DNA from 3 places in the Streptomyces sp. cg35 genome. Region 2 is predicted to be linked to each of the others. Evidence: riboswitches for the same ligand, from Rfam matches in the RefSeq annotation. Region 2 holds a riboswitch; each other region holds the start of a gene.
What was found. A riboswitch is a leader RNA that binds a small molecule or an ion and turns the genes downstream of it on or off. The one in region 2 is predicted to bind cobalamin.
Positions count from the first base shown of each region.

Region 1: it holds a riboswitch for cobalamin, as region 2 does, so the genes downstream of both, ACQUQD_RS14080 (ribonucleoside-diphosphate reductase subunit alpha) here and ACQUQD_RS03540 (ABC transporter substrate-binding protein) in region 2, are expected to answer to the same signal.
Region 3: it holds a riboswitch for cobalamin, as region 2 does, so the genes downstream of both, ACQUQD_RS04280 (hypothetical protein) here and ACQUQD_RS03540 (ABC transporter substrate-binding protein) in region 2, are expected to answer to the same signal.

Region 1 is NZ_CP191268.1:3,084,926-3,089,860, reverse strand. Features, by position in the region: gene ACQUQD_RS14085 (ribonucleotide-diphosphate reductase subunit beta) at 1-175, opposite strand, end outside; gene ACQUQD_RS14080 (ribonucleoside-diphosphate reductase subunit alpha) at 175-2,541, opposite strand; cobalamin riboswitch at 2,663-2,793, opposite strand; gene ACQUQD_RS14075 (hypothetical protein) at 2,879-3,718, shown strand; gene ACQUQD_RS14070 (nucleoside hydrolase) at 3,740-4,720, opposite strand; gene mctP (monocarboxylate uptake permease MctP) at 4,817-4,935, opposite strand, start outside.
Region 2 is NZ_CP191268.1:720,869-725,803, reverse strand. Features, by position in the region: gene ACQUQD_RS03545 (FecCD family ABC transporter permease) at 1-889, opposite strand, end outside; gene ACQUQD_RS03540 (ABC transporter substrate-binding protein) at 886-1,941, opposite strand; cobalamin riboswitch at 1,980-2,180, opposite strand; gene ACQUQD_RS03535 (nucleotidyltransferase domain-containing protein) at 2,308-2,799, shown strand; gene ACQUQD_RS03530 (hypothetical protein) at 2,836-4,935, opposite strand, start outside.
Region 3 is NZ_CP191268.1:866,151-871,085, reverse strand. Features, by position in the region: gene ACQUQD_RS04295 (hypothetical protein) at 1-621, shown strand, start outside; gene ACQUQD_RS04290 (YczE/YyaS/YitT family protein) at 722-1,330, opposite strand; gene ACQUQD_RS04285 (TetR/AcrR family transcriptional regulator) at 1,323-1,907, opposite strand; cobalamin riboswitch at 2,116-2,280, shown strand; gene ACQUQD_RS04280 (hypothetical protein) at 2,322-2,708, shown strand; gene ACQUQD_RS04275 ((2Fe-2S)-binding protein) at 2,758-3,450, shown strand; gene ACQUQD_RS04270 (alpha/beta fold hydrolase) at 3,515-4,111, opposite strand; gene ACQUQD_RS04265 (hypothetical protein) at 4,170-4,433, shown strand; gene ACQUQD_RS04260 (PucR family transcriptional regulator) at 4,461-4,935, opposite strand, start outside.

The DNA of each region.
Region 1 (4,935 bases), 2.4 Mb from region 2:
CCGGGCTGAGCTTCGCGAGGTCGGCGACGTCCGAGTGGAGGTCGACCTCCTCGACGGTCCAGGTGTTCTTGATGGCGTCCCGGTAGCGCTCGTAGAAGTCCGGGTAGCGCATGGGACGCAGGGTCAGTTCGAAGCCCGGGTCGAGCAGGTTCTTCTCGGCAGTGGTGTCGGACATTACTGGCAGGCCTCGCAGGACTCGGGGTTTTCCAGGGAGCAGGCGACCGCGTCCGCCTCGACGACGGGCGTGGCGGTCTGCGCGGGGACGCTGGAGCGGCCCGCCGCGCGGGCGATGCGCGTCGCGGGGCGCGAGCGCAGGTAGTACGTCGTCTTCAGGCCCGACTTCCAGGCGTACGCGTACATCGAGGAGAGCTTGCCGATGGTCGGGGTCTCCATGAACAGGTTCAGGGACTGGGCCTGGTCGAGGTACGGGGTGCGCGCCGCCGCCATGTCGATGAGGCCGCGCTGCGGGATCTCCCACGCCGTGCGGTACAGCGCCCGCACCTCCTCGGGCACCCACGTGAAGCCCTGCACCGAGCCGTTGGACTCGCGCAGCGCCTCGCGGGTCTGCGCGTCCCACACGCCGAGCCGCTTCAGCTCGTCCACCAGGTACGAGTTGACCTGGAGGAACTCGCCGGACAGCGTCTCGCGCTTGAACAGGTTGGAGACCTGCGGCTCGATGCACTCGTAGACACCCGCGATGGACGCGATGGTGGCCGTCGGGGCGATCGCGAGCAGCAGCGAGTTGCGCATGCCGACCGCGGCGATACGTTCCCGCAGCGCGGCCCAGCGCTCCGGCCAGGTGAACTCGACGCCGTAGTGGTCGGGGTGCAGGACACCGCGCGCGGTCCGGGTCTTCTGCCAGGCGGGCAGCGGCCCGTTGCGCTCGGCGAGGTCGGCGGACGCCTCGTACGCGGCGAGCATGATGCGCTCGGCGATCCGCGTGGACAGCGCCCTGGCCTCGGGCGAGTCGAAGGGCAGCTTCAGCTTGAAGAAGACGTCCTGCAGGCCCATCGCGCCCAGACCCACCGGACGCCAGCGGGAGTTGGAGCGGCCCGCCTGCTCGGTCGGGTAGAAGTTGATGTCGACGACCCGGTCGAGGAACGTGACGGCCGTGCGGACGGTCTCGTCGAGCCGCTCCCAGTCGATGTCCCCGGTCGCCGTGTCCACGAAGGAACCCAGGTTCACGGAGCCGAGGTTGCAGACGGCCGTCTCCCCGTCGTCCGTCACCTCCAGGATCTCGGTGCACAGGTTCGAGGAGTGGACCGTGTGGCCGGGCTCCGCGGTCTGGTTGGCGGTCCGGTTGGCGGCGTCCTTGAAGGTCAGCCAGCCGTTGCCGGTCTGCGCGAGCGTGCGCATCATGCGGCCGTACAGGTCCCGTGCGGGGATGGTCTTCTGGGCCTTCCCCTCGGCCTCGGCCTTCCGGTACGCGGCGTCGAACTCCGCGCCCCACAGGTCGACCAGCTCGGGCACGTCGGCCGGCGAGAACAGCGACCAGGTGCCGCCCTCGTTGACCCGGCGCATGAACTCGTCGGGGATCCAGTGCGCGAGGTTCAGGTTGTGGGTGCGGCGCGCGTCCTCACCGGTGTTGTCGCGCAGCTCCAGGAACTCCTCGATGTCGGAGTGCCACGTCTCCAGGTAGACGGCGGCGGCGCCCTTGCGGCGCCCGCCCTGGTTCACGGCGGCGACCGACGCGTCCAGCGTCTTCAGGAACGGCACGATGCCGTTGGAGTGCCCGTTCGTGCCGCGGATCAGCGAACCCCGGCTGCGGATGCGGGAGTACGAGAGGCCGATGCCGCCCGCGTGCTTCGACAGCCGGGCCACCTGGTGGTAGCGGTCGTAGATCGAGTCCAGCTCGTCCAGCGGGGAGTCCAGCAGGTAACAGCTCGACATCTGCGGGTGCCGGGTGCCGGAGTTGAAGAGGGTGGGGGAGGAGGGCAGGTAGTCGAGGCGGCTCATCAGGCCGTACAGCGCGGCGACCTCGTCGACGGCGCGGGCGCTGTCGTCCTCGGCGAGACCGGCGGCGACGCGGAGCATGAAGTGCTGCGGGGTCTCGACGACCTGGCGGGTGATCGGGTGGCGCAGCAGGTAGCGGCTGTGCAGGGTGCGCAGGCCGAAGTAGCCGAAGCGGTCGTCCCCGGCCGGGTCGATCAGCGCGTTCAGCCGGGCGGCGTGGATCCGCACGAACTCGGCGGTGCGGTCGGCGACGAGCCCCTCGCGGTGGCCGACCGCGACCGACTCGGTGAACGAGGTCACGCCCTGCGAGGCGGCCTCGGCGGCGATGGAGAGCGTCAGGAGCCGGGCGGCCAGCCGGGAGTAGACGGGGTCCTCGGAGATGAGCCCCGCCGCTGCCTCGGTGGCGAGTCCGCGCAGCTCGGCCTCGTCGGCGCGGGCACTGCGGCCGCGCAGCGCGGCGGCTGCGACCCGGCCGGGGTCGGCGTCGGGGAGGTCGGCGGTCAGCTCGGTCAGGGTGCGCAGCAGCGCGGTCCCCGGAGCGTCGTCCGGTGCGGCTGAGACCGGTTCGGCGGGCGGCGCGATGGTCACGTGGAGGCTCTCCCTCGCTCGGCTCGGGGCCTGCGGGGAGGGAGTGGCTCGGGCGCACGGAGGCGCCGTCGTCACCGGCCCATTCCGCGAGGCCCGGACGTCGTCGACGCCCGGGCCGGACGGCTCGGGCGTGCTGTCGACAGGTCATCGGACTCACGCGGACGCTTATGTGCGCTTACGTTCACCGTTGCGGGACAGTTCCGGATTTGCACCGGATTCCCCTGCGGCGACAGCGAGAGTGAGCATACATCTTGTGTCAGGCTTTCGCGGCAGGCCCACATCTTGTGTCGGATAGGGTGACGGCGATCTACGGGCGGGCGATCTTGGGGAGGGCTCGATGCGCGCGTGGCAGGGGACGGCCGTGGTGCCGCTGGTGACGGTGCTTCTGGCGGGGTGCGGCGGGGGAGCGGCGGACCGGGCCGCGGCCGGGCCGTCGTCGTCCGCCTCTTCGAAGACGTCCGCGAGTCCGAAGACGTCCGCGAGCCCGACGGCGCCGAGCCCCGAGGTGGTCCGGCCCACCGGCCCCGCGACCGCCCCGGGCCGGGACGCCGTCGCCGCGCCCCGGCAGGTCTTCACCGCCGAGCAGTTGAAGAAGGCGCTGCTGCCCGACGCCGCGTTCGGTACGGGGCTGGAGCGCGGGGAGACCCAGGCGGGCCCGTACGAGAGCACCCACGACCAGCGCAGCGGCCGCTGGTCGTACTGCCTGGACGCGGCCGGGGAGAAGGACCCGGCCTGGCTGGGCCCGGCGGCGTACCGGGGCGCCATGGCGCTGGCCCGCACCCAGTGGGTGGACCGTGCGACCCGGCCGCCGGAGGGGCACCTCGTGGCGACGCAGATGATCGTGTCGCTGCCCGTCGCCGAGGCCCGCGACCATCAGCGCGTCGAGCAGGACATCCTGCGGCACTGCCGGGAGTTCGCCTCCGACATGGAGGCGGGCTCGGCGACCGAGCGGTACGGGACCGTGCCGCTCAAGGGCCTGGGCGACGAGGCGTTCCTGGAGGTCCAGGACGTGATGTACGAGGGCGGGACGACCACCCGGTACCGCGCCCATGTGCGGGTCGGCGGAGTGCTCGTGCTCCTCCTCGGCGAGGAGGGCGCGGGCCGCGACGAGACCGTCCGCTGGGCCGCCCACCTCGCGCGCGAGGTGGGCGGGACGCTGTACGGGGCCGGCGCGTGAGCACCGGCCCCGGCGCCGGTGCTACCCGGCCGCGGGCCGCTTCAGGAGCGTGTTCACGAAGTCCTCGGTGAAGTTGCGCGGGCCCGTGCCCAGGGCGACCCGGCCGCGGTGCTCGGTGCGGGCGGCCACCAGGGGCGACTCCGAGTAGTAAGCGCGCGGGTAGTCGGAGTCGTAGGGGACGAACACCGTCTTGCCGCGGGTGAGTTCGCTCGCGCACTCCACGACGACCGTGCCCTCGGCGGCGGTCACGAACGACTCGTCGGCGCACACCCCGACGGCCAGCGGGTCGTGCAGGGGGCTGCCCCCGGTCTCCTCGTACGCGCCGAGGTAGAAGCGCATCAGGCGCGCGGTCAGCTCCATGCCCTCGCCCGCCTCCTCCAGAGTCTTGAGCTCGTCGGGCCCGAACCGCCAGCCGTGCGTCGCGTCGAGCCCGACCATCGTGTACGGGATGCCCGACGACACGACCAGGTCCGCCGCGTCCGGGTCCGTCCACGCGTTGAACTCGGCGACCGGCGTGATGTTCCCGGGCACCTCGGCCGCCCCGCCCATGAAGACCAGCCGCTTCACGCGCCGGGCGAAGTCCGGGTCCTCGCTCAGGGCGAGCGCCACATTGGTGAGCGGGCCCGTCGCGCACACCGTCAGCTCCCCCTCGTACGCGCGCGAGAGCCTCAGCAGGGCCTGCGCGGAGGACTCGGGGTGCTCCGGCGCGGTCGAGTCCGGCAGCTGCTCCGTACCGAGTCCCGCGGAGCCGTGGAACTCGCCGGCGGCCGCGTACGGCAGGCGGGTCAGCGGGCGGCCGGCGCCCCGGTGCACCGTCACGTCGCCGTCGATGCCGAACACCCGGGCGAGGGCCCGGCCGTTGCGGAAGGTCTGCCCGGCGGGCACGTTGCCGCCGACGGTCGTGTAGGCCTTGAGGTCCCACAGCCCCGTGCCGAGCAGGTACTGCAGTGCGACGGCGTCGTCGATTCCGGGATCGCTGTCGAGCACGATGGGGGCGGCCATGGTTCCTCCGGGGCAGATGGTGCGTTGTATCGATCACCGTAATGCGACGGGCCCCTCCGTGAAGGAGGGGCCCGTCGTCGGCGGGGGAGGCGATTCCTAGTGGCCGGAGGCCCCGACGGTGGGCAGGTCGACCTGCACGCCCTTGTCGCCGGCGTCCGCGGTGTAGTCCTCGGGGGACGTCTCGTCGACGCCCTCCGGGGCCTTCACGGCCTTCA
Region 2 (4,935 bases):
GGAACACGGCACCGGCCACCGCCGTGACCGGCAGCAGCCGGGTGTGCCCCGGCCCCACCAGGGCGCGCGCCGCGTGCGGCAGGACGAGCCCGACGAAGCCGATCGCCCCCGCCGCGCTGACCAGGGCCGCCGTCAGCAGGGCCGTCACGCACAGCAGGACGAGCCGGGTGCGGGCCACGTGCACGCCGAGCGCGGCCGCCGCCTCCGGGCCGAAGGCGAACGCGTCCAGGGTCCGGCCGTACCCGAGGCACACCGCCAGCGTCACCACGAGCACCGCCAGACACAGCCACACCTCCGTCCAGCCGACCCCGCCGAGCGAGCCGAGCAGCCAGAACAGGACGCCGCGCGTCGTCTCCGCGTCGGCCGCCGTGAGCACCACGAACGAGGTCAGCGCCGAGAACAGCTGCATCGCGGCGACCCCGCACAGCACCACCCGGTCCGTCGTCCCGCCCAGGGTGTGACTGAGCAGCAGCACCAGCGCGAACGAGCACAGCGCCCCGAGGAACGCGCCGCCGGACACCGAGAGCGCGCCGCCGCCGAGGCCCAGCACCACGACGAGGACCGCCCCGGTCGACGCGCCCGACGAGACACCGAGCACGAACGGGTCGGCGAGCGGATTGCGCAGCAGCGCCTGGAGCGTGGTGCCGCACACCGCGAGCCCGGCCCCGCACACCGCGGCGAGCAGCGTGCGCGGCAGCCGCAGGTTCCACACGATGCCGTCCCGGATCGGGGACAGCTCGGAGGTGCCCCAGCCGATCCGGGCGCCGACCGCCGACCACACGTCGCCGACGCCGATGTGCGCGGGTCCGATGGTGATGGCCACGGCGACGGACGCGCACAGCACGGCGAGTGCCGCGGCCCCGTACAGGGCGGGCCGGACCGTGCTCACTTGCCGAGGCCGAAGCCGCGCAGCGCGGCGGCCACCTTCTCCACACCGTCGACGGTACGGATCGTCGGATTCAGGTCCTGCCCCTTCAGCAGCACGTACCGCTTCTCGCGGACGGCGGTCATCTCCTTGGTCACCGGGTCGGACTCCAGGAACCGGATCTTCTGCGCGGCGGACTCCGCGGACTGCGAACGGCGGGTCAGATCGCCGATGACGAGGACGTCGGGGTCGCGGTCCGCGACGGTCTCCCAGTTGATCTGCGGCCACTCCTCGTGCGTGTCGTCGAAGACGTTGCGCACACCGAGCTCCTCGGTGACGATGCCGGGCGCGCCGCAACAGCCGGCCATGTAGGGCGAGTCGGAGTTCGCGAACCAGTACAGGACGCTCACACCCTTGGCGTCCACGCCCGAAGCCGCCTTCTTCACACGGGACTTGAGCTGCGCGACGAGCTTGTCGCCGCGCTCCTCCACGTCGAAGATCCGGGCCAGGTCGCGTATCTCGCCGTAGACGGTGTCCATGGTCAGGGCACGGGTGCGTACGCCGTCGCCGTCACCGCTGTTGTCCTTGCCGGCGCAGTCCGTGGGTGACAGGTAGGTGGGCACGCCGAGCTTCTCGAACTGCTCGCGGGGCGCCACGCCGCCCTTGCCGAGGGTGTACGTGAACGAGGCTGCGGCGAAGTCCGGTTCGGTGTCCAGGACCTTCTCGAAGGACGGGTAGCGGTCGGCGAGCCGCGGGACCTTCGCGTTCGCCTTCTCCAGGCCCTTCAGGACGGGATCGGTCCACGTCGCGGTCCCCACCATCCGGTCGGCGAGACCGAGCGAGAGCATGATCTCCGCCGAACCCTGGTCCAGGGCGACGGCGCGGCGCGGGGCGTGCGCGACCCGGACCTTCGTACCGCAGTTGTCGAGGGTGACGCCCCCGCCGGCCCGGTCCGCGGTGTCGGCGGAGCCTGCCCCGCCGCAGGCCGTGAGCAACAAGGCGCCCGCCAACAGCGGTGCGAGACGGCGGACTTGACGTGCGAACGGCACGGAACTTCCTCTGCGTCCAGGGCCCATACGCGGAGCCGGTCTGTGGTCCACCCCCGGCCGGTCCTCGACCCCGGGGGCCGCCAGCAGGTCTTCGGACTCGGGATCGTCCGGCCGGAGCGCCTTCCCGGACCGGTGGACCGGCCCAGTGGCAGTGGCTCCGCCCGTCACCCTCACCGCTGCGCGTCAGTTCCGGACTTCCACCGGATTCCCTGACCCGTGCACGTACGAGAACGCACAAAGGTACGACTGGCCATCGGAAGGTATCACGGGCCTGACCAGGCACTCCCGGGCGGGCCGGGCCTCCCGGTACGTCCCGGAGGCCATGGCATGGTGCTGCTCCGGGAACATCTGGGTCGCCGCCCACGCCGTCCGGCCCCTACCCTGCGTCGGATGATGACAGCTGACGACGTGCGGGCCGTGCTCGCCCTGCTGCGCCGGGCCGGGGCGGACGTGTGGGTCGGGGGCGGCTGGGGCATCGACGCCCTGGTCGGCGAGCAGACCCGGGAGCACCGTGATCTGGACCTGATGCACCGGCAGGAACAGGAGCCGGTCGTGCTCGCCGCCCTGGCCGACGCGGCATTCACCGAGTCCCTGGACCAGCGCCCCGTCCGGTTCGTCGTCACGGATCCGGACGGACGCGTACTCGATCTGCATCCCCTGGTCTTCGCCGACGACGGTTCCGCCCGGCAGGCCTCCTTCGCCGCGGAGCGGCCGTTCGTCTATCCGGCGGAGTGCTTCGTCACCGGCACGGTCGCGGGGGAGCGGGTGCCGTGCCTCTCCGCCGCCCAGCAGGTGTCCTTCCACCAGGGCTACGAGCCCACGGACCGCGACCGGCACGACATGGCCCTGCTCCGCACGGTCTTCGGGATCGCCACGCACTTCTGACCGTCAGTCACGGCGTGAGCATCGAGCGACTGCTCCTCAGCGCTCGGCGTTCAACGCGGCGACCGCGCCCGCCGGGTCGCCGATCGTGGCGTAGTCCACGGCGACGAACGTGACCGGTCTGCCGCGCTCCCGCTCGCACCGGTGGACCCGGTCCAGGACGAAGCGGCGGGTGTTCACCGTGCCCGCGTCGAGCCGGCTGCCGCCGTCGATGGTGATGAAGTGGTTCAGCAGGAACAGCCGCTTGTCGTCGCCGCCGCGGTGCGGCGCGCAGCTCATCTCGTCCGGCGCGCGGAACGCGAACGGGGTCTCCATGCCGTACCGGTAGAAATTGCGGTACCAGGGCGCCGGGCCGTCCGCCCGCTCGGCGAAGACGACCAGGCGGCGACCGCTGTCGATCATGTCGCCGAGCGTCGGCCAGGGCTTCGCCGGGTCGGGGTCGGGCGTGTGCACGAGAGTGTCCAACCCGGCCTCGTGCACGGCCTGTCGGGTGTCCCGGCCGGTGATCGCGTCCTGCACGATGAGGGTGATCACCTCGGTCGGGTGCGCGCGCATCCAGTCACCGATCTCGCGCAGCGTCGGCACCAGGGCGAGCGCCCCCGCCCGGCACACGGAATGGCACAGCCACAGCCCCTCGCGCGGAGGGTTGAACGTGTTGATCGCCTGGGTGATGAGCGCCTGCTGCGCGGCCGTGAAGTCGGAGTCGCGCAGGCGCCCGGCGATCTCGTCGGGCTGCTCCCACCGGTAGGTGTCGATCTGCAGGGCGCGGACGCCGTCGTTCAACTGGGCGGTGATCCCCGGGTCCTGGAGAGGGCCGATGAAGCGGTCGACGGTCGTCGACATGGCGTTGTGCGAGGTGAGGTGTGCGACCTCGTCGTAGCGGCGGTCGCACAGCGCGGAGCTGCCCTGGCACGGACGCGGTGCGGCCGGCCGGGCGACGAGCGGCACCACGGTCATCCCGGCCAGCGCCACAGCGGCGCCGCCGAGCCCGAGCGTGACGAGGCGCCGGGAGTCCAGGGCCCGCACCCGCCGTACCCGGTCCACCAGGACCAGCAGCGCTCCGGCGGCCACGGGGACGAGCGCGGCCCACAGGGCGGTGCGGGCGATGTGGTCGAGGGCGCCGTGCTGCACGTCGTCGACGAGCCGGATCAGACTCGGCGGCCACGACGCGGGCGGGTCGACGACGCGGCCGTCGGTGACCAGCCGGGTCACACCGACGGCGGCCGCCGTCAGCAGCCCGCCGGCGAGGAGCGACCACCCGAAGGGCCGCAGCCGGGAGCCCGGCCGGGGAGGGCCGATGAACCAGAGCGCGGCCAGGGAGAGCACGAGCAGCACCGCGGCGACGATCTCCACGAGCCCGAGTCCCGCGGCGGTGTAGGGGCGGATGTCGTGGAGGACCTGGAGGTCGTTGCCGGAGGCGGCGAGGACCGCGCCGAGGTCCCAGGTGCCGCCGTCGACGGCCCGCTGGAACTGCCGCACCGCCTCGCGGGCCCGGTCCGAGAACACCGCGGGGGCCACGGCCGCGAGCGCCGTGGCGACGTCCCCGTCGGCCAGCGCGGTCTCGACCTGCGGGCGCAGCGCGTCACGCTCCCGCTCCGGCAGCGCCCGCAGCAGCGTCTCGGCGGCCCGGTCGGCCTGCGTCGTGGTGAGCGGGAGCGTCGGCAGCCCCTCCGGTGCCCGGCCCGCCGCCAGATCGCCCACGGCGTCCGAGAGGTCCGCCGTGAACCGGTCGAAGTCGGGTTCCGTGCTGCGCTGCAGCCCGGCCACGAGATCGCCGAAGTAGGTCTGCGCCAGATGGTCGACATTGGCGAGCACCGGCCGCAGGTCGACGGTCAGGTCGAGGGTGGCGCGCTCGCCGTTCAGATAGCCGACCACCGCGTCGATCTGCTGCTGTGCCAGGTCACGGACCGTCTCCGGCGGCAGCACCAGTTTGATGTTGGACGTCACCTGGGCTTCCGGGACGTTCAGCCCCGCCAGCAGGTCCCTGGTGACCGGGGAGACCGCGGGGTCCACCAGCACCTCGTTGTAGAGCCGGTCGTACGCGCGCTGCTCGTCGAGCACGGACGCGTGGAACGCCGGGTCGAGGACCGTGGCGCGCACCGTCGCCGTCGTGATCACGCACAGGGTGGCGAGCGCGGC
Region 3 (4,935 bases), 150 kb from region 2:
CAGGCGACGGTCGCCCTCAGCACCGTCGGCCCCGACGGCCACCCCGACCAGCCGTCGCTGTATGTCGACGTGGACCGGGACCGCGACACCCCCGAGGTCGTCTCACTCGTCGCGTCCCGCTCAACGGAGGAATTCACCGACCCGGGCACCCGCGACGAGACCCAGCACCGCTGGATCGCCTTCTTCCGTACGCAACTGCACCGGCACACGGACATCCTCTACGGAAGCATCGCGGACGACGCGGAATCCGTGACGGGCAGGACCGCGCTGGAGCGTGAGATCGGCCTGCTGCTGGAGGACACGTTCCCCGAACTGGACACGGCCCTGCGGGGCTACGCGTGGTGGACCGTCTGCTCCCCGGGCGCGGCAGCGCGCCTCGGCGGCATCGAGGCCCTCCGCGACAGCGGCGCCTTCCACGAGGCCGAGCTGCTGCCCGGGGGAGGGGCGTCCCTGCGGGCGACCGCGAACCTCTGGGAGTACGACGAGGAACGGGTGCGCGCGGTGTTCCGGGCGGTGGCCCCCGCGCTGCCCGAAGGGAAGCCGTCCAGATCGATCAGCTCGGACACGCACAGGCTGGTCTACGAGGACGCGGCGGACCACCGAGGAGCACAGCGCCGCTGACTTTCCCTGTCGTTCCGGCCGCGGCAACGGAAATCAGGGCGGTGAAGGGAACCCCGGCGCGGGACAGTCGGGTTCGGCGTACGTACCCGACCGGGCCGTCTCACCGGCCCCGGTCCGGTCGGCCCAGCGTCAGCTTCGGCAGCGCATAGCCGACGAGGGGGCCTATCGCGAGGGCGAACACCACCGTGGCGATGCCGACACCGCCGCCCAGCAGCCATCCCGCGGCCAGCACCGACACCTCGATCGCCGCACGCGCCGCCACGACGGGAACGCCGCGCTCGGCCAGCCCGGTCATCAGCCCGTCACGGGGACCCGGGCCCCAGCCCGCCCCCACGTAGAGACCGGTCGCGACGGCCACGCCGCACACCGCCACCACGAGAAAGACCGCCCGTTCGACCAGGTGGTGCGCGGCGGGGAGCCACGCGATGCCCAGGTCGAGGAACGGCCCGACGAGCAACGCGTTGGCGACCGTGCCCAAGCCGGGACGCTGGCGCAGCGGGAGCCACAGCACCAGCAGGACCAGCGAGACGACGACGACCACCTCGCCGAGCGAGAGGCCGGTGGCCAGAGCGATGCCCTGCGTGAAGACGGTCCACGGGTCGGCGCCGAGGCCCGCTTTGAGGAGCAGTGCCAGGGAGAAGCCGAACAGGGCCAGCCCCGCCACGATCCGTGTGGCCCGCTGGACCGGGCGGTCGGACAGGCTACGCATGAGCGCCCGTGGCCGCCGCGACGAGCACCGCGGCCGCCCGCGCCGCGTCGTCGACCGCGCCGGCCGCGGCCCCGGGGCCGCGGACGACCACGCGTCCGGCCACGCCGTCGATGAGGAGCAGGAGTTGGGAGGCGAGCACCTCAGGGGACCCGGCACCGGCCTCCTCGCACAGCCGCCCGAGCGTGTTCAGCAGCCACTGCTTCTCCTCTCGCGCCGCGACCGAGACCAGCTCGTCCGACGGTGACAGCTCGGCGGCGGCGTTGACGAAGGCACACCCTCTCTTCCCGTGGCCCTCGTACCAGTCGGCCAGCCACGTGAACACGGCGAGCAGACGCGGTTCCCCTGACGCCTCGGTGGAGAGGTACGTCTCCAGATCGGCGGCCCGCCGCGCATGCCGACTTCTGAGCGCTTCCGCCGCCAGCGCCGATTTCGACGGGAAGTGGGCGTACAGGGTCGGCTTCGTCACTCCCGCTTCCTGGGCGACGGCGTCGACGTTGGTCGAGACGATCCCCCGCTCATAGAAGACGCCCTCGGCCGCGGCGAGAAGACGGGCTCGGGAGGTAGTGTTCCGCTTCATAAATTAAACTTACCAGTTAGTTTAATTAGGAGGCTACTCCGGCTTCCGTTCCGGGACTTATGTGGAGCGGGCCGTGTGGCGGAGGTTTCCGGCATGATCCACACGTGCGCGAGGTGAGCGTCCGGGCGCCGGCGGGTAGGGGAGCGGGACATGGCCGTACTGGTGAGGCCGCAGGCGATCCGGCGGCGGGCCGGATGGCATGATTGCCGACGACATAGGCGACGGCGGTTCGAGGAATCCGGTGTGAATCCGGTGCGGTACCGCCACTGTGATCGGCGAGCGGATCCCGACGAGCCACTGCCCAGAACGGGTGGGAAGGCCGGGACGAGCTTCGACCCGAGAGCCAGGAGACTCACGCTGTCGCCTCCTCGACGGACCCCGGGGCGGACTTCCCCGGTGAGGGAGGAGTGCGGCATGCCCAAGAGGCCGGCCGACGAGAAGGGGGCAGCACGGGGCCGCGAGGTTCCGTGCAGGGTGGTGGTGTGCCGCGACTGCTGCTGCGGCAGCGCCAAGGTGAGCGGTGATCACGCGGCGCAGACCGCGCGGTTGCGGGCGGTCGCGCCGGTCCGCGTCTCCGAGTGCCTGGATGTCTGCGACCAGGCCAACGTCATCGTCGTACAGCCCTCGGAGGCCGGGCGGGCGGCGGGTGCCCGCCCGGTGTGGCTCGGCCTCGTCAACGACCGTGACGCCACCGAGGACATAGCCGACTGGATCACCGCCGGCGGGCCGGGCGTCGCACCCCTTCCGGAGATTCTCGATCTGTACCTCTTCAAGCCGCCGCGCCGCCTCAGGACCTCGTGAGCCCTCGGCTCCGGATGTCCGAACCACCACAGCGCTGAAGGGACTTGTCGTGAGTGAGGAGCCGAGCGAGCTCTCGCGCGGGAGCGTGATCGAGGCGCTTGACGAGGTCGCGAGACTCGACGGATTCTTCGTCCTGGAGACGGCGGAGAGGCCCGCGGAACGGGCATCCGGGAGCGGGCGGCTCGCCTCGTCGGAATTCGCCGTTCTCGCGCGGGCGGTCAACGACCGCTGCGCCACGGACGAAGCCCGCGTAGGCGTCTCCCTCGCGCACCTGGGGCTCGCCGCCCGTCTTTGGTCACCGGTGCTGGCCTGCACGCTCCTGCACCGGATCCTGCCCGACACGAGCACGGTGGAATGGGCCGAAGGCGGCCCGGCGCTCCGCCTGGCGGCTCCGACGGGACGGCCCGCCGGGTGCTTGCCGTCCCTTGCGGAGGCCGTGTACGCCGAGGTCAACGGCCCACTGGAGGAACTGGAGAGCAGACTCACCGTCACCATCGCCCCGGGGCTGCTGGCGGGGAACGTCGCGTCCGCGCTCGTCGGGTCGGCGGCGGTGCTGCTCAGGGCTCGGCCGGACCTGCGTACAGAACTCGTGTGCCTCACAAGGGAGTTGCTGGAGACGGGACGGCTTCGTGGCACCGGCCGGATCACCGGCCCGGGTCTGACGTTCCGCCGCCGCAGTTGCTGCCTGTACTACCGCATCCCGGGCGGCGGGAAGTGCGGGGACTGCTGCCTGGCGGACTGACCGGGTTCTCCTCTCAGCGTTCTCCTGTCAGCGGAGCAGGGCGGGGAGCGGCGCCCGTCGAGGCCTACAGTCCGACCGCGCCCCGCACGAATCTCCGGAGATGCCCGCGTACCTCATCGGGCCGTTCCAGCCAGGGCTCGTGCCCCGCGCCGTCGATCCGTGTCAGCGGGACACCGAGCCGGACCGCCAGCGACGCGAGTGCCGACAGCGGGCGGGGATCGTCTCCGCCGCCGAGGATCTCCACCTGCGCGGGCAGACGTGCGCGAAGCTCGCCGAGGCGTCGGACGAGCGGTTCCTTCCGCCCCTCCGCGCCGAGTTCACGGTTCATGGTCCAGTTGACGGGGCGCCGACTCCGCGCGCCCTGCGCGGCCCAATGCCGGCCGCGTTCGGGATCGGCGTGGTCGGTGAACCAGGACAGCGTGAGCAACTCGACCTCCTGCTGCTCCGTGCGGTGCGGCAATTGCTGGAGCTCGTGGAGCCGTGCCTGTTGCGGTGCGGTCATGCGGCGGCCCCGTTCCGCTCGGTCCGCGGTGCGCCACTCACCGACGAACGGCCCGCACAGCAGCAGCATCGCGGCCACTCGCTCCGGATGCGCCAGGCAGAACCGCGAGGCGAGGTCGGCGCCGAGCGGCCGATCAGCACGGCCGCCGGCGCGTCCCACGCGTCGAGAAGCTCGGCGAGATCACCGACATGGCGGACAACTGCAACGTTGTGCGCTGGTGCGGGCACTGACGGCGTATCCGGCACTGCTGGTGTGCGACGAGGTGACATCGGCCCTGGACACCGTCTCCCGGGAACGGGTCCTCGACGCCCTGCCCCGCCTGCTCGCCCCTGCGCGGACGGCCCTGCTGTTCGTCAGCCATGACCTGCCCGCGGTGCGTGCGCTGACCGGGGAGGCCGTGCTGTTCGAGGGCGGTCGTTGTGTGCGGCGGGGGCCCGTCGAAGAGGTGCTGCCCGCTCCCGGCGGCATCGGAACCGCGTGAGCCAGGGGACGAACGAGGGCGTCGGCTTCAGCCGTGATCCGCCCGATGGCCGTGGATGGTGAGGGCCGTGGCGAGCGTCATCTGGGTGGTGAACGAGGTGACGTCCGCGTCGAGGAGCCGTCCGACCCTGTGGAGCCGGTTGTTCACGGTATTGGGATGGACGCCCAGTGCCCTGGCGGTGCGCGCGCGGTCCAGGTCGTTGGTGAACCAGGCGCGCAGGGTGTCGACCAGCTCCGGGTGCGGGTGCAGCGGTTCGATCTGCCCGAGGAGTGTGGCCTGAGCGGGGGAGACGTGAGTGAGGTGATAGTCCAGAGCGTGGTCGGCGATGCGGTGTGTGTGATCGCCCGCGGCAGTGGAGGAGCGGGCCAGACGCAGCAGGTCGTGCCCGACGCGTGCGGACGCGGGCAGGTGGCGGATCTCGGCGGGATCGGTGCAGGAGGCGCGGATGTCGAGGCGGGTCTCCGTGCGCAGGGCGCGATGCAGGGCGTTCGCCCGCTCGGCG